Regions from separate parts of the Planococcus sp. VCh962 genome, predicted to be linked through region 1. Evidence: riboswitches for the same ligand, from Rfam matches in the RefSeq annotation. Region 1 holds a riboswitch; each other region holds the start of a gene.

The links. Region 1 has a riboswitch for S-adenosylmethionine ahead of AC3AQ9_RS09215 (O-acetylhomoserine aminocarboxypropyltransferase/cysteine synthase family protein). Riboswitches for the same ligand answer to the same signal wherever they lie in the genome.
Region 2: another riboswitch for S-adenosylmethionine. It lies ahead of AC3AQ9_RS04620 (aliphatic sulfonate ABC transporter substrate-binding protein); the one in region 1 lies ahead of AC3AQ9_RS09215 (O-acetylhomoserine aminocarboxypropyltransferase/cysteine synthase family protein).
Region 3: another riboswitch for S-adenosylmethionine. It lies ahead of AC3AQ9_RS15420 (MetQ/NlpA family ABC transporter substrate-binding protein); the one in region 1 lies ahead of AC3AQ9_RS09215 (O-acetylhomoserine aminocarboxypropyltransferase/cysteine synthase family protein).

Annotation. Positions count from the first base shown of each region.
Region 1 is NZ_JBYLHS010000002.1:378,950-385,795, reverse strand. It holds gene AC3AQ9_RS09230 (methionine ABC transporter permease) at 1-159, opposite strand, end outside; gene AC3AQ9_RS09225 (methionine ABC transporter ATP-binding protein) at 149-1,180, opposite strand; SAM riboswitch class I at 1,319-1,432, opposite strand; gene AC3AQ9_RS09220 (glycerol-3-phosphate acyltransferase) at 1,560-2,201, opposite strand; SAM riboswitch class I at 2,333-2,448, shown strand; gene AC3AQ9_RS09215 (O-acetylhomoserine aminocarboxypropyltransferase/cysteine synthase family protein) at 2,551-3,840, shown strand; gene metX (homoserine O-acetyltransferase MetX) at 3,853-4,866, shown strand; gene AC3AQ9_RS09205 (hypothetical protein) at 5,087-5,872, shown strand; gene AC3AQ9_RS09200 (helix-turn-helix domain-containing protein) at 5,920-6,150, opposite strand; gene AC3AQ9_RS09195 (DMT family transporter) at 6,261-6,846, shown strand, end outside.
Region 2 is NZ_JBYLHS010000001.1:911,301-918,146, reverse strand. It holds gene metG (methionine--tRNA ligase) at 1-1,570, shown strand, start outside; SAM riboswitch class I at 1,959-2,071, shown strand; gene AC3AQ9_RS04620 (aliphatic sulfonate ABC transporter substrate-binding protein) at 2,225-3,214, shown strand; gene AC3AQ9_RS04615 (ABC transporter permease) at 3,228-4,067, shown strand; gene AC3AQ9_RS04610 (ABC transporter ATP-binding protein) at 4,082-4,795, shown strand; gene acsA (acetate--CoA ligase) at 4,797-6,521, shown strand; gene AC3AQ9_RS04600 (class I SAM-dependent methyltransferase) at 6,685-6,846, opposite strand, start outside.
Region 3 is NZ_JBYLHS010000006.1:103,071-109,916, reverse strand. It holds gene AC3AQ9_RS15430 (methionine ABC transporter permease) at 13-684, opposite strand; gene AC3AQ9_RS15425 (methionine ABC transporter ATP-binding protein) at 671-1,699, opposite strand; gene AC3AQ9_RS15420 (MetQ/NlpA family ABC transporter substrate-binding protein) at 1,765-2,574, opposite strand; SAM riboswitch class I at 2,671-2,783, opposite strand; gene ltaS (lipoteichoic acid synthase) at 3,118-5,142, opposite strand; gene AC3AQ9_RS15410 (NAD-dependent epimerase/dehydratase family protein) at 5,620-6,639, opposite strand; gene AC3AQ9_RS15405 (DUF4256 domain-containing protein) at 6,823-6,846, shown strand, end outside.

The DNA.
Region 1 (6,846 bases):
TTTTGAAACCGATTCGTTTTCCAATAAATGCCCTTTGCGGGTGACAACCAGCAAAATGCCAAGCGGGAATCCAATGATCAATGAAAAGAAAAAGGAAGCTCCCGTCATATAAACCGTTTCCCAAAGGGCCTCTAAAATTTGTTCGTTATCAATTAGCATAGTTTGCTACCTCCTCAACCTTGACTGTGTCGCTCCGGATAGCTTTTAAGGCCTGCTGGATTTCAACAGGAGGACCAGAAAACTCTACAATCAGATTGCCGTAAGGCGAGCCTTGCAGTTCTGTAATATTGCCGAACAGCACATTGAGATCCAAATTGAATTCGCGGGAAACTCTCGACATCAATGGCTGTCCGACCGCAGATCCGGTAAATTGGATGCGGTAAATCGCATGGCTGCGATTAGGATCCTGAATCTGGTTAAGCAATGATTCTGGGAGTTCATCGTTCATCACTGACCGGACAAACCTTTGGGTAGTGGGATGTTGCGGTTTAGTGAATACGTCGAATACGCTTCCTTGTTCAATCACTTTTCCTGCTTCGAGAACAGCCACTTTATCACAGATTTCACGAATAACACCCATTTCATGCGTAATCAATAATATAGTGATATTGTATTCACGATTGACGCGCCGGAGTAATTCCAGAATGGATTGCGTCGTCTGCGGATCAAGGGCTGACGTTGCTTCATCACATAAGAGAACAGAAGGATTAGTGGCAAGTGCGCGGGCAATGCCAATACGCTGTTTCTGTCCACCCGAGAGCTGGTCCGGATACTTTTCAGCCTGGTCAGCAAGGCCAACAAAGTCCAGCAGATCTTTGACTTGCTCTTTGATCTTGTTTTTTGGCGTTTTCGCTAAAATAAGCGGCATGGCTACATTGTGGAAAACGGTCTTCGAATTCAGCAAATTAAAGTGCTGGAAAATCATTCCGATGTCTTTCCGTGTTTCCCGTATTTCTTTGCTGGATAAAGTAGATATGTCTTTGCCGTGTATTAAAACCCGGCCGGTTGTTGGCCGTTCCAGCAAATTGACCGTTCGGATCAATGAACTTTTGCCGGCGCCGCTGAACCCGATGACGCCATATATTTCACCGGTTTCGACAGTTAAATCAATCCCGTTCAATGCATGGATTTCCTGTTTGCCGGACTGGTAGGTTTTTGCAACCCTTTCAAATTGAATCATCTGTCTGCCTCCTCTTGCTGTGGGAATTCTGCAAATCTTGTTGCGTACTTTTCTATCTTTCCTAATTATTGAACGAAAAAAAGCCTTCTTTTTTCTTATCGACAAGAAAAAAGAAGGCTTCGGCATGAAACCATCTCGCTCTCATCTTCCAAATGCAAAATCGCATTTGCAGGAGTTAGCACAGTTTTCGCATATAGCGAATCCGCTGCTGAAACGTCAAAGGGCCTGTCCCTCGGTTTCTCTGGATAAGAAAGTGATGTACGTTATTCGATTTGTAATGTTTACTTTATTGCGAAATAACGAATAAGTCAAGGGGATTTGCAATAAAAATTTAACTTAATACAGAAAAATATGAGTTGACCCAAGAGCGGCGGGCATCTTAGGCGGAGCCGGCCGGTTTTTTCCGGAAAACAGAAGAGACCTTATTTTCTGTTCCATTTTTAATGCGTGCGATGTTTTCGAGATGCTTCCAGAGCGCCATGGCAAACAAGGCGAAGGCTGTTACTAAAGGCCATAACCCTTCAGCCGGCCAGTAGGCGATGGCAAAAAACATGCCGTATAATACGAGAACTCCGACCACCAAATAGTCGGTAGCCAGCGCTGCCAGCACAAGCAGCAGCCCGCCGGCCAGGCCAAGCTTCCAATCAAGGGCTAACATGACGCCGATGACAGAAGCCGTTCCTTTTCCGCCATCAAAGTTCATATAGAACGGAAAGTTATGGCCGAAAATGACACCGGCTCCTGCGAAGAACAGCAGCATCCAAACCATTTCATCAGGGAAAGAAGAGCCGCTCAGCAACAAGCGGAAACCTGCCACAACAGCCGCTCCTTTAAGAATATCAAGAAAAGCTACCAGTGCTCCATATTTCCAGCCGAGAACAATGGCTGCATTTGATGCTCCTGAATTTTTGACGCCTTCTTTTTTGACATTTACGCCGGACAGCAGCTGGGCAGCAATAGAACCATGCAGACAGCCGATCAAATAACCTAAAATAAGTGCAAGTGCAATCCATACAATCATTATTGTTCACCTCTATTACTGTAAACGTATAAAAAAGTAATAGGTTTCAAAATCTTTTGAAAAAATGCACTTGACAAAATTATTTGTTTTATTTTATACTTCTCAACATGATGGAAAACTAAATCTGAATACTCTTATCAAGAGAGGCGGAGGGAATAGGCCCTATGATGCCCGGCAACCAACAAGCGACGCTTGGAAAGGTGCTAAATCCTACAGATCCGGGACGACGGGATCTGGCAGATGAGAGGAGGCAATCCGTATATGACGGCCCTCTTCTTAAGTGAAGGGGGCTTTTTTCTATTCCTCCTCAACCATGGTTTCCATCAAAAAAACCTTAGGAGGAAACAAAATGACAAACTTTAAACCTGAAACGCTTTTATTGCATGGGGCACAGCAACCGGATCCAGTAACTGGAGCCAGAGGGGTAGCCATCCATAAAACGACTTCTTATGTGTTTAAAAATACGGAGCATGCCCAGAATTTATTCGGGTTAAAAGAAACAGGAAATATTTACTCACGCATCATGAACCCGACGGTTGACGTTTTTGAACAGCGCGTGGCGCTTCTTGAAGGCGGAACAGCAGCGGTAGCTTTATCTTCAGGAATGGCAGCCATTGCTTTTTCTGTCCTGAACATAGCAGAAGCAGGCGATGAAATTGTGGCGGACGCCAATCTTTACGGCGGTACATACAGTCTTTTTGCCAACACATTGCCGCGTTATGGCATCACCGTTAAATTCGTGGATGGCACGAATCCGGAAAACTTCCGTGGAGCCATTACAGATAAGACAAAAGCGATTTTTGGGGAAATCATCGGAAATCCGAGCTTGAATGTCTTTGATGTTGAAGCAGTGGCAAATATTGCCCATGAGAATCAAATTCCTTTATTGATTGACAACACCTTCGCTTCACCATACGGAAGCAACCCGATTGAATTCGGCGCTGACGTTGTCATCCATTCTGCGACAAAGTGGATTGGCGGACATGGGACAACTATCGGCGGTGTCGTTGTAGATGGCGGGAAATTCAACTGGAACAATCCAAAGTTCCCGAACTATACGCAGCCGGATGAAAGCTATCATGGCATCCGCTTCGGCATCGATGTGGAAGGTGTATCTTTCGCGACTAAGCTGCGTGTCCAATTGCTGCGTGATTTCGGTCCGACATTAAGTGCCGAAAGTGCTCACGCGTTTTTACAGGGACTGGAAACTTTGCATTTGCGTATTCCACGCCACAACAGCAATGCCCGTATTGTAGCCGAATACTTGAAAAACCATCCTCAAGTGGAATGGGTTAATTACATCGGTTTTGAAGATCATCCGTCTCATCAATTGGCACAGAAATACTTAAAAGACGGATACGGTTCGATTGTCAATTTTGGCGTCAAAGGCGGACGCGAAGCTGGACGCAAAGTGATTGACAGCGTTGCGTTATGGTCCCATGTAGCAAATGTCGGAGATGCGAAATCGCTGATCATTCATCCGGCCTCAACAACGCATCAGCAGCTGAAAAAAGAAGAACTGGAATTATCAGGCGTTACAGAAGAATTGATCCGCTTATCGGTAGGATTGGAAAATCCGGAAGATTTGATTGCCGACCTTGAACAAGCCATTCAGGCAGCGGTACTCGAGAACGTATAGGAGGCGACGGAAATGACGACAGTATCCATAGGAACACTGACCCTGGAGTCGACGGAAATCTTGCATAACGTAGAGCTTGCCTACGAACGATGTGGCAAAAAAGATGCTCCTGTGATTCTCGTCTGCCATGCCTTAACCGGTGATCAATTTGCAGTCGGCAATGCTGAAAATCCGGGCTGGTGGTCAGGATTGATCGGACCAGGGAAAGCCGTGGATACAAACGTTTTTCAAGTCATTACGTTTAATGTGCTGGGTGGCTGCAACGGATCAACAGGGCCAATGTCCATCAACCCGGAAACCGGTAAGCCATACCGTGCTTCGTTTCCGGACCTTACCATCCGTGATATGGTGCGGGCAGAGTATAAGGCGCTAAAGGAATTAGGAATCACTCATCTGACAGCGGTCCTCGGGGGATCGCTGGGCGGCATGAAGGCGCTGGAATGGGGACATTTATACCCGGACTTTGTGGATGCTATTCTTCCGCTCGCTGTTACACCGGCATACAGTGATTATGGAGTAGCTTTTAATTGGCTTGGCATTCAAGCGATAGAGAATGATGCGTTTTTCAATAATGGAAATTATGCGGATTCCTCTGAACTGAAAGGCTTTGAATTGGCGCGCATGGCCGCAATGGTTACTTACCGAAGCGGCAACCTGTTTGATCAAAGGTTTCGGCGCTGTTCCAATGAGGGACGCTTTGAAGTGGAATCTTATCTCGATTATCAAGGGAAAAAATTGGCTAGGCGTTTTGATGCCAATAGTTACTTGACCTTGCTGAAAGCGATGAATACCCATGATGTATCAAAAGAAAGAATAGAAGTGGAAATCTTTTCTTTATCCTTTACAAAAGACTTGCTGTATCCGAGTGAGCAATTGATCCCTTGGCTTCAAGGGCTGCCGAATGCCTCTTGGGAAATCGTTGAAACGCAATTTGGACACGATGGTTTTCTCGTGGAATTTGAGAAATGGAGCAACCATATCAAAAAGAAATTGAATCATTTAGTAGTTCCCCAACTCATGCCTTAGCATGAGTTTTTTCTTTTTTGAGAGAATCGGTTTTATATGATTCTCTTTAATGCGACAATTTTAAAATGAAAATTTAACATTTTTAAATGGAATAGGCTACCAGAATGAAAAGAGATCAGCTGCAGGGCGATGAAAAATTTTGGAATATAATAACAATGAGCATTTAATGTGGTACCATTAAATCAGCAGTGAATAATATTGAACAAGGGAGAGAAGCCCTGTGCATGAAGAGTCGACGAAACAGCTCCTGAAAAAAGTTAAGAAGCATAAAAAATGGACAGAAGGCATATTTGTAAATCCGATTTATTGGATGGTGAATGGCAAGCCTTATTACATGGCTGGATTCACTAAAAACAATGCGTCTGTTGCAACTGCTTATGTGACCCCAGGTGAAGAAGACCGCGACGAAGCGCTGGAAGCTCAACGCCATTTAGCTCTTTTCGGTGATTTGAGCAATAATATTTTCAATATTGGCATGGATTATTTGAAAATAAACGCAGCATATTTTACAAAACCGTTAAGCATCCCTGTTGCTACACAGGATTCAGCTGTTTTAGAAGGAAGAGAAGCTTTTGCAGAGCTATGGAAGATACAGCAGAACCTGACTTCATTAATAAAAGACTACAAGAACTATTACGAAAATGACGTATTAGTCCGCAAGGGAATTGTTGAAGCAGACGTCATGAAGACACAGGAAACGGCAAACCTGCTGACTCTGTATCAATACATGAATTTACAGTTGCTGCTGGAAAAAAACGCTGAAATCAAATCTTTTGCTTCTTTTCTTAAAAAATCTGAAGGCTGGAATGGGCTTGGGCAAGAACTGCAGAAGTTTGTTCTAGGCATCACCGACAATACGGAAAAAATGCGCAAGAACCTGAATGGCTTGAATGTGATTGCAGATGAAGATTTTGAAAACATGAAAAAGCTGAATTACGATAAAATGATCGAAGATAATAAAAAAATCATCGAAGGCCAGCGCCAGTATATCCGCTACCCTAAATAAAAAATATAAAAGCATCTTAGCCGAAATCTCGGCTAAGATGCTTTTGCTTAATCTTCGTCTTGAATATCCACATCGTCCGGAATAGGCATGGCACGCCATTCTTCAAGGGCTTGTTTTGCTAACTCAAGCTGCTGGAAATGCGTTTCGAACTGTGAGGTGTTGATCAAGTACTGTTCTCCGTCATTGACTGCGCGAATACGGCCTTCGAGCACATAACTCATCACTTGTTCTTCAGGCATTGATAGAAAAACGGCAGTTTCCGGGATTGTCATATACATGTGATCATCTCCTCTCTTTTCTTTTATTATAATTGATGGCACAGGGTATCTCAAACCATAAAATTCATGATAAGGTTTACTACATTGATAGAATACAAGGGGTGTTTAATGTGAACTATTGGCCGTATATATGGGTTTTGCTAGGAGCAATGCTATGGGGAACAACTGGGACTGCCCAGAGTTTCATTGAAGGAACCGCACATCCTTTAACGATTGGTGCCCTTCGTTTGAGCATTGGAGGATTTACGCTATTGGCTTTCGTTTTATGGACGAAAAAATTGGCGTTCCGGTCGATTCCTTGGAAAGCTGCCTTTTTATCAGCAGCCACGATGGCCTTGTTCCAGCCATTGTTTTTCTCTTCGGTCCAATTGACGGGCATCGCCATCGGCACAGTCGTAGCTATCGGCAGTGCGCCGGTTTTTTCGGGCATCCTTGAATGGACTGTATTGAAAAAGAAGCCGGACCGGGTTTGGGCCATGGCGACCGGCTTGGCTATTATCGGCTGTTTGCTGTTGTTTGCCGATAAGGACGCACCGGCGATCAATCCGATTGGCATTTTGCTGGCCCTTGGTGCTGGATTGTCTTTTGCCGCCTATGCGCTCATCAGCAAGAAAGTATTGGAAAGAATGGACGCTGTTCCATCAGTGGCCGTGATTTTCTCATTAAGTGCTTTGTATTTGCTGCCGTTCTTATTCT
Region 2 (6,846 bases), on a different contig from region 1:
GCTGCCAGGGGATATACTGGCAAGGTATTACCGGTTAAAAGGCGAGAACGTTTTATATGTCTCAGGCAGCGACTGCAACGGGACGCCGATTGCCATTCGGGCCAATCAAGAAGGAAAGACCATAAAAGAGGTAGCAGACCATTATCACCAAGAATTTTCAAATGATTTTTCCCGGCTCGGATTCACCTATGATATCTACACAAGGACAGATGGTTTTTTTCATCATCAAACGGTCCAAAAAATATTTTTAACTTTGATGGATAATGGCCATATCTATAAAAAGGAAATTGATCAGATGTATTGTGAATACGACCAGCAATTTCTTCCAGATCGATATGTAGAAGGAATTTGCCCAGTCTGTTCACACACTTCCCGTGGAGACCAATGTGACAACTGTTCCACGATTTTGGATCCGTTGGATTTATTGGAGCCGAAATGTAAAATCTGCGGGAATGTCCCGACCGTGAAAAAGACGGAACACTTCTATTTCGCGTTAAGTGCTTTTCAGGAAGAACTTGCGGCTTACGTCAGAGAAGCAAAAAAGAAGAATGCCTGGCGCGAAAATGCAATCCATTTATCCGAACGTTATTTGAAAGAAGGGCTGCTGGACCGGGCCGTATCAAGGGATTTGCCGAATGGCGTGCCCTTGCCGGTAAAAGGCTATGAGGATAAAAAGGTCTATGTCTGGATAGAAGCTGTTTCGGGTTATTATTCAGCCAGCCGGCAATGGGCAGAAGAAAAACAGCAGGATGATCAGGAGTATTGGCAGGAAGAAACTATTGCTTACTACGTACACGGCAAAGACAACATCCCTTTTCATTCCATTATCTGGCCAGCTATTTTAAAAGGGATCGGGGTTGAAGGGCTGCCGACTCACATTGTGTCCAATGAATACTTAACGCTTGAAAAGCGAAAAATATCGACGAGTAAAAACTGGGCGGTTTGGGTCCCGGATATTCTGGAGAGGTATGATCCGGATTCGATCCGTTATTTCCTGTCGATCAATGCACCGGAAAACCGGGATACGGATTTTTCCTGGAGGGAATTCATTTATAGCCATAACAGTGAACTGTTAGGTGCATATGGGAATTTTATCAACCGCACCCTCAAATTTATTGAAAAAAGCTATGAAGGAAGGATCCCGAAAGCGGAAATAGAACCGGATTTAAAACGTAGAATTGAAGGGCTATATGAGAGCGTGGGCCAAAAAATAGAGGATGCTCATTTTAAACAAGGAATTGAAGAAGTTTTCTCCTTTATCCGATATGCCAATAAATACTTTGATGAAAAAGAACCTTGGAAGGAATTAAAGCAAAATCGAGCTTCTTGCGACCAAACGATTGCCAATTGCGTGCTGATTATCACCAATGTCATTCAATTATTGAACCCGTTTTTGCCGTTTTCAACTGAAAAAGTAAAAGGAATATTAGAAATCGAGAAGTTGACTTGGGAGTATACAACTTGCGAAGCAGAAGAAATATCGAATATCAAGCCCTTGTTTGAAAGATATGATGTGAAAAGAATTGAAGAAGAGCTAGACAAGCTAATTCGTCACTCCAAATCAAGTTAAGAGGTATTTCACTTAATGCTGCAAACGAATAAAAGTCGAAGAACACTAATGAAGAAAAAAGCAGCTGCAACCTAGGTGATACTAGCAACTTAAATATACTGGCTCGACCGCATGAGAGGGGAAAGCCCTTGCAGAGCTTGAATTCGGAACAACGAATAATCTTCCAGTGCCAGAAGGAAAATGATCGGGTCCATTCAAGGATAGGGCTGGAGTAGAATGGAAATTGAGCAATGAAAAATAGTAATGTAAATTCTTTCAAGCAATGTTTTAAAATTAAGGTAAAAGTAAAAAAAATCAAAAATTAGTTGACTTTTAAATTAATCTTATTGTATGATAATTCCCAATGGTTCGATTGATTGAAAATTTGTACATTTAAAAGTGAATAGTACTCTTATCAAGAGCGGCGGAGGGAATAGGCCCTGTGAAGCCCGGCAACCACCAGAATTATATTCTGGTAAGGTGCTAAATCCTACTGATTCGAAGGAATCGGAAAGATAAGAGGAGGATTTATTGCCCTCTTCTTAATTGAAGGGGGCTTTTTGTATGTTCAATCTAAAAAAGGAGGAAAGTCTATTTGGTAAAACCTAGTAAGCGAATTGGTTAAGTCTTCAAAACTTTAAAGAAAAAATAAAACTTATTTTAGGAGGAATCGGAATGAAGAAAATTATTGCATTGGTTTTGTTTATTGTAAGTGCGTCACTTATCCTGACGGCTTGTTCAAATGCACAAGGGGAAGAACAAGGAAAGTTGAAAAAGGTAGTTCTTGATTATGCATATTACTCACCTACGAGTTTGGCTTTAAAGGAGTTTGGATGGGCAGAAGAAATTTTTGAAGAAGAAGGCATTGAGGTTGAATGGGTTCTTAGCCAAGGAAGCAATAAGGCTTTGGAATTTTTAAATTCTAAAAGCGTGGATTTTGGCTCTACTGCGGGAGCAGCGGCATTAATCGCAAAATCGAATGGGTCACCGATCGAGTCGGTTTATATTTATTCGAAACCAGAATGGACTGCATTGGTAGCGACAGGAGATTCGCCGATAAAAACAGTCGAAGATTTGAAAGGAAAGAAAGTTGCCGCAACTTTAGGGACGGATCCGTATATCTTCCTTCTGCGCTCACTGCAGGAAGCCGGTCTTTCATCGAAGGACTTGGAAATTGTGAATTTACAGCATGCGGATGGTGCCAATGCCTTGTTAACTGGACAGGTGGATGCGTGGGCAGGCCTTGACCCGCATATGGCGAGAGTTGAAGTTGATTCTGGTGCAAATTTATTTGTGCGTGATCACGATAAAAATACATATGGCACATTGAATGTGCGATCAGAGTTCGCAGAACAGAATCCGGAAGTTGTAGAAAAAGTAATTGAGGTATATGAAAAAGCACGGAAATGGGTTGTGGAAAATCCGGATGAAGCAGCTGAAATCTTAGCAAAGCAAGCGGACATGAAGTTGGAAGTGGCGAAGAAGAGCATCGAGCGAAATGATTTTTCTGACCCGATTCCCGGTAATAAACAAATCGAGGCACTAAAAGAGGCAGGCGAAGTCTTGAAGGCAGAAAATGTGATCAAAAGCGATCAAGATATCGAAAAAACAGTGAATGAATTAATCATTGATCGATTTGCCAAAAAAGTGATCGCAACAGAATAGGGGGACGAGTTGGATGACGGTCAATGCTAAAACAAACGAATTTCTGATAGAGAAAAATAAAAAGTCAAAATCCCATGCAGATTCAACTAAAGCAAGAGGCCTTGTACTCGGCTCGGTATTGCCGATCGCTCTTTTGGTCGCATGGGAAGCGGCCGCCCGTTTTGGCTTGATAGACACCTATGTTTTTCCGGCCCCTACCACTATTTTTCAAAAGATTTTAGAAATGGCCCAAGATGGAACCCTTTGGGGGCATATCGGCATTACTTTTCTTCGGGTATTGATCGGATTTTTTGCCGGGGCTTTCACAGCGCTTGTATTGGGCTCTTTCGTAGGTTATTTCAAATGGTTTGAACAGCTTGTGGATCCATTAATCCAAGCCTTCAGATCCATCCCTTCCCTTGCCTGGGTGCCATTATTCATTTTATGGATGGGAATCGGAGAACCATCCAAAGTGCTGTTAATTGCGGTCGGTGTTTTCTTTCCGGTGTATTTGAATATCGTCTCTGGTATTCAAGGGGTAGACCGGAAGCTGATAGAAGTAGGAAAGATTTATCACTTTACTTCATTCCAAATTGTGCGCCGCATCATTTTGCCGGCTTCGCTGCCGTCTTTTCTTGTAGGTTTGCGCAGCGGCGTCGGTTTAGGTTGGATGTTCGTAGTTGCTGCTGAATTAATGGGTGCCGGCCAAGGACTCGGCTATTTACTGGTTGTAGGCCAGAATACGTATTCGCCTGAACTTATCATGGCAAGCATCATCCTGTTTGCCATACTCGGGAAAGCCACGGACGCTCTCTTGAAAGGGTTAGAAGCACGTGCATTGAGATGGCAGGATAATTTACAGAACCAACAATAAGAGGAGTGGTCAAGATGTTGGAAGTGAAAGAGGCCTCAAGAACGTTCAATAACGGACTGGCTGGATTCAAAAATCTGTCCTTTTCTATTCAAGAAGGTGAGACCGTTGGCATTCTGGGAACGAGTGGGTGCGGGAAAAGTACTCTTCTTCGGGTTTTGTCTGGGCTGGATCAGGACTTCGACGGAAAAATACAAATTGCTGAAGTGGGCGAGCAGCCCATTGGCATGATTTTTCAGGAACCCCGGCTTATGCCTTGGCTCACGGTCAAAGATAACATCTTGTTTGGAAATAAAGATGTAAATAAAGTTGAAGTTCAGGACTACTTGGATTTAGTGGGGTTAAGCGATTTCGGAGATTATTACCCGAAAGATTTATCAGGTGGAATGGCTCAAAGAACGGCAATCGCTCGCGCGCTGATAGGGCAACCCGGTGTTCTGCTATTAGATGAACCTTTTAGTGCACTGGATGCCTTCACTAAAATGCAATTGCAGGATTTATTATTGGAAATCCAAAAGAAGCAACTATCCACGATGGTGGTTGTGACGCATGACATAGACGAAGCCCTATATTTATGCGACCGCATCTTCATCTTGGGCGGCCAGCCGGGTTATCTTCAAGCTGAATTGGCAGTGGAAGCTGTAAAACCGAGAGATCGCGGAAGTGTACTTCTTGCGGAGAAAAAATCAGAGATACTGAAATTACTGCAAACTAGAAAGGCGGTCGAGTAAAATGGCGAACAGTACGATCATTTATCCGAAAAAGGATAATTATAATATCACAGAAGAGCTGTCGAACAGGGAAGCTTTCTCGTGGAAAGAAGTCGAGTCGAATTTTAGCTGGTCCCAAACAGGAAAAGTGAATATGGCCTATGAATGTGCAGACCGGCATGTTGAAGCAGGATATGGTGAAAAAACTGCACTTCATTATATTGGAGACAACGAAGAATACAAACTTACATATCGTGAATTAAAAGAAAAATCGGATTTATGGGCGACGGTGTTGAAAAATCGAGGGGTGAAAAAAGGAGACTTCGTATTTGTATTTTTGCCGAAGCACCCGGATTGCCATATTGCGATGCTGGCAGCCATAAAGCTTGGAGCTGTCGTAGGGCCGCTTTTTGAAGCATTTATGGAAGATGCCGTAAAAGAAAGAATCCAGGATTGCGGAGGAACTTTTTTGATCGCATCACCTGAACTGGTGAAACGGGTTCAGCGGGATCAATTGCCATCTTTAACAACCGTTTTAATTACAGCTGAACCGGAACAATGTACGGGAGATGAAATCTCTCTATTTGAAGAAGCAAGGAAAATTGAAGCAGAAGAAAACATAATTGAATGGGTAGATCTTGAGCATGGATTGAATATCCATTATACAAGCGGATCGACAGGCAAACCGAAAGGAATAATCCATGCGCATCGGGCGATGATTCAGCAATACATCACAGGCAGATGGGTATTGGATTTAAAAGAAGACGATATTTATTGGTGCACGGCCCACCCAGGATGGGTAACCGGGACCGTCTACGGCGTGTTCGCTCCATTGCTGAACCGCACGACGACTGTTATTCACGGAGGCAGATTTGGCGCCAAAGAATGGTATGACATTTTAGCGCGAACGGGTGTAACGGTCTGGTACAGCGCACCGACGGCCTTCAGAATGCTGATGGCACAAGGCGATGAACTGACAAAGAACTATGATCTTACAAAAATCCGGCATATTCTAAGCGTCGGTGAACCATTGAACCCGGAAATTGTGAGATGGGGAATAGAGACACTTTCAAACCGCATCCACGATACGTGGTGGATGACGGAAACAGGAGCTCAGTTAATCGTCAACTTGCCATCTGAAGCGATCAAGCCCGGGTCAATGGGAAAACCGTTCCCAGGAATTGAAGCGGCTATTTTAGGCGATGATGGTGAAATTTTAAAAGTGGGGGCTGTCGGCCAATTGGCCCTAAAAGCAAACTGGCCATCGATTATGCGTGAAGTGTGGAAAGATCCGGCTAAATACTCGTCGTATTTCCCGTTTGATGGCTGGTATTTATCCGGCGATTTGGCAACAATCGATGAAACCGGATATGTTTTTTTTCAAGGAAGAAGTGACGACATGATCAACTCTTCAGGGGAAAGAATCGGGCCATTTGAAGTTGAAAGTAAGCTGATTGAACACCCAGCGGTTGCCGAAGTGGGTGTTATTGGAAAGCCGGATGCCGTAAGAGGGGAAATAGTGAAGGCCTTTATCGTCTTGAACAAAGAGTATGAGGAAAGCGACGGGTTATTAGAAGAATTGCGCTTATTTGTGCGCAGCGGGCTTGCGGCCCATGCTGCTCCGAGGGAAATTGAATTTCTCGAAGAGCTGCCCAAAACCCCGATCAGTGGAAAAGTGCTTCGCCGTGAATTAAAAGCCAGAGAAGCTAAGGGAAAATCAAATCATTTGGTCAACTCGCAAAGATAGATAATCATTTTTACATTGACGAATTATTAGAAGTAAAGCAAAAATAGGGAGAAGTTTTATTAGAAAAGGGAGAAAACATGCTTTCTATCAGCATGTTTTCTCCCTTTTAATTTGCATCCTTTTCAATAAGCTTTAAAAGAAACATTTAGGAAACTTAAACAGTTCAAGGTTTATAAGCTTTGTATGCCCTCATTGTTCCGGCAATCGTCGAAAATTTTCCGGTTTCTTCAATGGCCGCAAAGCCGGTCTCCTTTAACAAGAACGGAATAATCCCTGTAACATGCGGTGAAGTGGTTTCGAATCCATCCAAGAACTGGACAGGGAG
Region 3 (6,846 bases), on a different contig from region 1:
AAACTCCTCTTTTTAATCTTTTTTTAAGCGTGCCGAGAAATAATTCCCGAGACTTTGAACGCCTTGCACCAGAATGATTAAGATGAAGACAGTGGCATACATGACATCGACTTCATAGCGCAGATGGCCGTAACGGTAAGCCAAGTCGCCCAAGCCGCCTGCTCCCACAAGCCCCGCCATCGCCGTCGCGCCAATCAGTCCGACTGTAGCAATCGTCAAGCCAAGGACAATCGACGGGCGTGCTTCGCGCAATAATACATTCCAGATAATATGCCTTGTTTTGATGCCCATGGCTTCATAAGCTTCCCGGACCCCGCTGTCCACTTCCAATAGAGAAGACTCCATTAAGCGGGCTATGTATGGTGCTGTATAGATGACGAGTGGCACGATGACGCCTTGGACGCCAATCGTTGTACCGACAATCAGTTTGGTAAATGGCAAGATGAAAAACAGCAAAATAATGAATGGCACTGAGCGGATAATATTGACGACCAGATTCAGGATTTGATAAACCCATTTGTTTTCCCAAGCTTGCCCGCGGCGCGTCAATACCAGCAAAATCCCTAACGGTATCCCAAGCACAGCGGAGATTGCCAATGAAATCAACACCATCTGTGCTGTTTCGACAACTGCGGCTCCGATCACCGGCAGCCATTGTTCAACGAACGTATTATATCTTTCCATATTGATCATCCCATTCCTCAATCACTACGCCTTTGTCTTTCAAAAATTCCAAAGAGCGGCCAACTTCTTCTGTTGCTCCTGCAATATGTACATCGAGGTTTCCAATAACCCCATTTTTCAATTCCATGATATTCGCCGTTAAAATATTCGGCTTTACGTCAAATTCTTTTGCCATAGCCGCCAGTACCGGATCTCCCGTAGCTTCTCCGCGGAACGTCAAGCGCAGCACCGATCCACTTTTCTTCAAGTTGCCGACGAATTCCTTCGACAATTTGCGCTGTGAAATGGTATTCAGGAAACTCCGTGTCGTTTTATGCTGCGGTTTTGAAAACAGTTCAATTACCGGGCCGCCTTCCACGATTTCCCCGCCGTCCATCACATAGACGTGGTCACATATCTTTTGGATGACATGCATTTCGTGGGTGATCAGCAAAATGGTGATGCCGAATTCTGCATTGATCTTCAGCAGCAAATCCAGAATCGATTCAGTGGTTTCAGGATCGAGCGCACTGGTCGCTTCATCGCTGAGCAAAACATCCGGCTCTTGTGCAAGAGCGCGGGCAATGGCGACACGCTGTTTCTGTCCGCCTGACAACTGGGCCGGATAGGCATTTTTCTTTTCCGTCAAACCGACAATGTCCAAATACTTTTCCACTCGCTTTGGAATTTCCACAGCTTCCACCCCGATCAGCTTCAAGGGAATGGCGATGTTCTCTTCGACTGTAGCTGTCCGCAGCAAATTAAAGCCTTGGAAAATCATGCCGATGTTTTTGCGTTCTTCCAATAGTTCGCTTTTCGAAAGCTCCGTAAACTCCCGGTCATTCAGCCGGACTTTTCCGGTGGTCGGAGCCTCCAGTAAATTCACACAGCGGATCAACGTACTTTTCCCGGCTCCGCTATAGCCGATGACACCATGGATTTCCCCTTTTTTCACATGCAGCGATACATCATTCACTGCCCGGATCATCCCTTTTTTCGATTTAAATTCTTTTGAAACGTTCTCTAGTTGAATCATGCTCGTTACACTTCCTTCTAAATAGGAAAGGCCCGTGGCATAAATGCCACGCGGCTCTCCGAATTTTACCAGATTGGCAATACAGACCCATCAAATTCTTCTTCGATAAAGGCTTTGACCTTATCAGACTGATAAGCCGCGTTCAGCTTTTCAAGAACCGCATCGTCTTTATTCTCTTCTCTTACCACAATGTGATTGACGTATGGAGAGTCGCTAGATTCCAGCAAAATTGAATCTTCCAGCGTGTTTAATCCGGCTTCAATCGCCCAGTTTGTATTGATGGCCGCTGCATCCAGTTCACTTAACTGCTTCGGAATCTGTGCTGCTTCCAATTCGATGAATTCAAGTTCCAGCGGATTTTCTTCTACATCAAAAACCGATGCCGTTTCTTCCGTTCCTTCTTTCAGCGTGATGATTCCCGCTTCTTCCAGGATGAACAGGGCACGGGCGCCGTTCGTCGGATCATTCGGCAAGCCGAAAGTGGAGCCTTTTGGCAACTTCTCAATAGAGTCATATTCGTTTGAATAAACCCCCATCGGATTTAGAATCGTTGTAGCGCCGGCTACCAAATTTGTTCCGTGGTCAGCATTGAAAGCTTCCAAGAATGGTTTATGCTGATAGCTATTCACATCCAAATCGCCTTCGGACAGTGCTGTGTTCGGCAATACATAATCCGTAAAGACTTTCAGTTCAATTTCCAGGCCATCTTCTTTCGCCACTTCCGATACCACTTCCATGATTTGCTCATGGGGACCTGAAGTAACGCCAACCACTAATTTTTCCTCACTCAATTCAGTTGATTCGGCATTGCCGCTGCATCCTGCCAATAAACCTGCTGATAAAGTTAACGCTGTAAAGATTCCAAGTTTTTCCATTTTAATATCCCCCAATAGTTTTTTAAGCCCGAAATACGAAAAAGCCTCTCTTTCCATAAAGAAAGAGAGGCACAAATTTATCGTAAAATTCATCCTCTCTTATCTTTCAGAACCTTTCAGTTCTGCTGGATGTAGCACCTTTCCATGTGATTAACATAGATGGTTGCCGAGCTTCATAGGGCCAGTCCCTCCGCTACTCTTGATAAGAGATTTAGTTGCTTATTCAATTGCGAAACCTTATTGATTAATTTAGCCTATCAATATGCCAAAGTCAATGTTTTCTTAATATTATTTTTTTACTAATTATATACCGAAATGAAAATTCATTTTCAATTCAGCTTATTCCTTTCATGAACGGCAACAATCCGTTAAGCCGTAAAACACTATTTAGCGCTGCAATCGGGTCCAAACATTCACAATTCTTTACACTCTCTTTGCATTCTCTTATCAATCTTTTGAGATACTGTTCTTAGCAAGCAAAAGAAAAAAAGCTATCCCAAAAGCCAATAAAACAGCTTCCAGGATACCTTTTTCATTCATCAGTTATTCAGTTTCTTCGATTGGTTCGTCGATTGGTTCTTCGATTGGTTCTTCGATCGGTTCTACAACTGGTACTTCAACTGGTTTTACAGTTGGCTTGTTCAAGTAATTGTAATCAGCTGGATCAATCGGCGTGAATCCTTCAGGCGTATAGAATCTCAGCAAGTCGCCATTGACTACCCGGTCTGACAACTGCAATTCGTAATTTCCGTACTGTTGGAGTTTTTGCGCTTGTTCCAACTGATCTTCTTCGATTGGCAAACCGGTTTCTGGGTCATAGAAGGTGTCACCGATTGAATAGATCTCCGGGCTGGCATAATCGCCATTTCTGAAAGTGACCAGTTCTTCATGCTCCTCGGACAACAGATCTGTACCAAATTGGATATAATCCTGTGTTTCCACTCCAAGCAAATGCATCACAGTCGGCAGAAGGTCGATTTGGCCGCCATACGTATGGTTGATGCCGCCTTCCATGCCTGGCACGTGGATGAACAGCGGAACCCGCTGCAGCTTGGTGTTTTCAACCGGTGTGATTTCTTTAGAAAGCACTTGTTCCATCGCTTTATTGTGATTGTCAGAAATTCCGTAATGGTCGCCGTACATCACAATCATGGTGTTATCCGCTAAACCGGATTGTTCCAGATCTGCAAAGAACTGCTGAAGCGCTTCGTCTGCGTAGCGCGCCGTCTGGAAATAATTATCGACGCTTGCATCGCCAGTGGTGCCTTTTTCAATCGTCGTCAACTCCTGATCGATTTTATAAGGGAAATGATGCGACACTGTGATGAATTTCGAATAAAAAGGTTCCGGCAAGGTCTTTAAAAGTTCCGCTGACTGGTCAAAGAACGGCTTATCCATTACGCCATATTCAGCCATATCCGCTTCTGTCAGGCCGGTATAAGACTCAATATCAAAGAAATGGTCATAGCCGAAAGATTTATAGATTTCAGAGCGGTTCCAGAACGTTCCATTGTTGCCGTGGAATACCGCTGAAGTGTAGCCCTTGTCCTTTAAAATGGCCGGAGCTGACTGGTACGTATTATCACCTTTGGTAATAAAGGCCGAACCTTTCGACAATCCGAATAGCGAGTTTTCCAGCAGGAATTCCGCATCCGCTGTTTTGCCTTGAGCGGTTTGATGGAAGAAATTATCGAAATACAGGGTATTTTTATCTTTGATCATCGAGTTTAAAAACGGAGTCACTTCTTCCCCGTTCAATTTGTAATCCATCAGAAATGTCTGCATCGATTCCAGATGCAAGTAAACGACATTCATTCCTTCAGCTGCACCGAAATATGCTTCATTCGGAGTCGCATGATTGGATTTCGTGTAGTTCAACACTTCTGTAACTTCATCGCTGTCCGCCAGCACTCGTTGTGAAGAGGATTTCAGCGTTTCAACTGTGTCATAAAGAGCGTAATTGTACATGCCCAAATACTTCACGATATAAGCCCGGTCAAAGCCGCGGGTCAGTAATTGCGGACGGTCTCCTTCGGCCAAGCCCAGATTGAAGAACGAAATGGCCAACGCGAACGTGATGACCGGAATAACCGCTTTTTTCCGAATGTTCCGGGACTCTTTTTCGACTCTTTTCGAGAACACCAGATATGCCAGTAAAATGACATCTACAAAGAAAAGAATATCGGTCGGCTGTATCAACGTAGCAATGCTGCCACCTAAATCCCCGAAATTCTGCGTCTGGAACAAAGTCGGCAATGTGATGAAATCACTGAAGAACCGATAGTAGACCACATTCGCATACAAAAAGAAAGACATCAGGAAGTAAATCACTAGAAGCGATATGTACTTTCGTGTTCCTTTAAATAACAGCGACAGGCTTAAAAGCAATAGCGCGGATCCGAGGGGGTTGATAAACAGCAGGAACTCTTGGAGGAATCCATCGACATCCAATTTAAATTGTGTTTTTTGGGACAAGTAGGTCTTTAGCCAAAGCATAACTACAGCTAAGAGAAAAAGAGGCACATACTTGTTGAAATTTTTGTTTTTCGTAGTTTTAATTTTTTCCATATTGCACCTTCTTATAATTAAACTTCACGGGAACTGTTTGGACATTGAACTAAAAAAGCCTGAAGATAGATGACTCCAAGCGAGAGTTTCTTACAAAGAATGACAAACTCTATTTTACTAAAATATCACTAAAAATGACAGTTTAAAGTTTTTCGCCGTCACTGCTATTGATTTAAAAGTGTTAAAGCCTCTACTTCTAGGAACGATTCTTCCGATTTAAAGTTCCCAGCGAATAGCCACTTCTTTTCACTTTTTCCTTGCAACTATCTGGTGCTCTTCTTAAATTTCGCTTTGCGCAATGGAACAATCACTTGTCTTGTTTTATTCACAGCAATCCCTAAAGCTTCTTGGAATTTTAAGCTTTGATAATAAATTGGCCTTGCACAGTGATGTCCCCATCTAAAATTATAAAATGAAAGAATGGCCCCTTTGATAACAAGGAGCCATCCTGTTAACATCCAAATTCTACCCTTCATTTCAAAGCGCTCGTTGTTTCCAATCTTCCAGTATCATTTTTTCTTTCTCCGGATCCAGGCCAGCTTTGCGGTCTGTTACCGTCCGGGTGGCTTCCCAGGCGAGCGTGTCGCGGACCGTTTCACTTACAGGCCGGAACGTCAGCCCCGCTTTCAAGGCTTTTCGAATATCCACCGCGAGGAACCCACCCATCTTTTCACGGTCCGGTATCCATAGCGGCATGTCCGACCATCCTTCGACGCCGTGCCCCAATAGAAAGTTCTCATCTACCCAGATCAGCTCCGCATCACTTTCGGCATCCGCCTTGCACACTTCCAGGAACTTCTTCATCGTCAACTTCTTTTCTGGCCCCGTTGCATTGAAAGTTCCAGTCGTCTGTGCTTCCACCAAATTGACAATCCATTCGGCCAGATCGCGGGCATCGATGAACTGGACTTCTTTGTCTCTCCGCCCAGGCGCCAGCACTTCCCCGCCTTTTGCGATACGATTTACCCAGTAGTTAAAGCGGTCCGTGAAGTCATACGGCCCGACAATCAGCCCCGGCCGAATAGTTAAGCTGCGTCCCGGAAATGCCCGCTCTACTTCCTGCTCGCATAAAAACTTCAACTCGCCGTAATGTTGGCTGATCGCTTGTCCGGCATCCATTTTCTTGAGGTCTTCCAATTTTCCGGGCGGCAACTGTCCGACCGCATGGTTTTCATCTATCCCCGGCTCTTCTAACTCTGTATAAACCGAGGCACTCGAGATAAAAGTGTAATGCCCTACTGCGCCACTAAGCAGCTCTGCAGACTCCCGGACAGTCCACGGAACATAACCGCAAGTATCAATCACTGCATCCCATGTGCGCCCTTCCAATGCCTTTAAATCGCCGTTCCGGTCCCCAATTAGCTTCTCAACTTCCGGGAACAATTCCGGATTCGCTTTCCCTCGATTGAACAGCGTCACTTCATGCCCTCTCCTAAGCGCAGTTTCAGTCAGAAAACGCCCTAAAAAACGAGTGCCTCCGAGAATCAAGATTTCCATGTCCATTCCCCTTTCTTTTCTCAAAAGGTTTATTAAAGATTGAATCACGAGCATGCCTTCTGCAGCTATCAGCTTATATTATTCTACCGTGGGAGTGAACATTCCTTTTTTTCCAAAGAAGCAACATTTTTAGATATACTTAAACCATTACCAATATGTACAAAACCGAAGGAGGAAATCGCCATGACAAAGACAAACGAATTATCA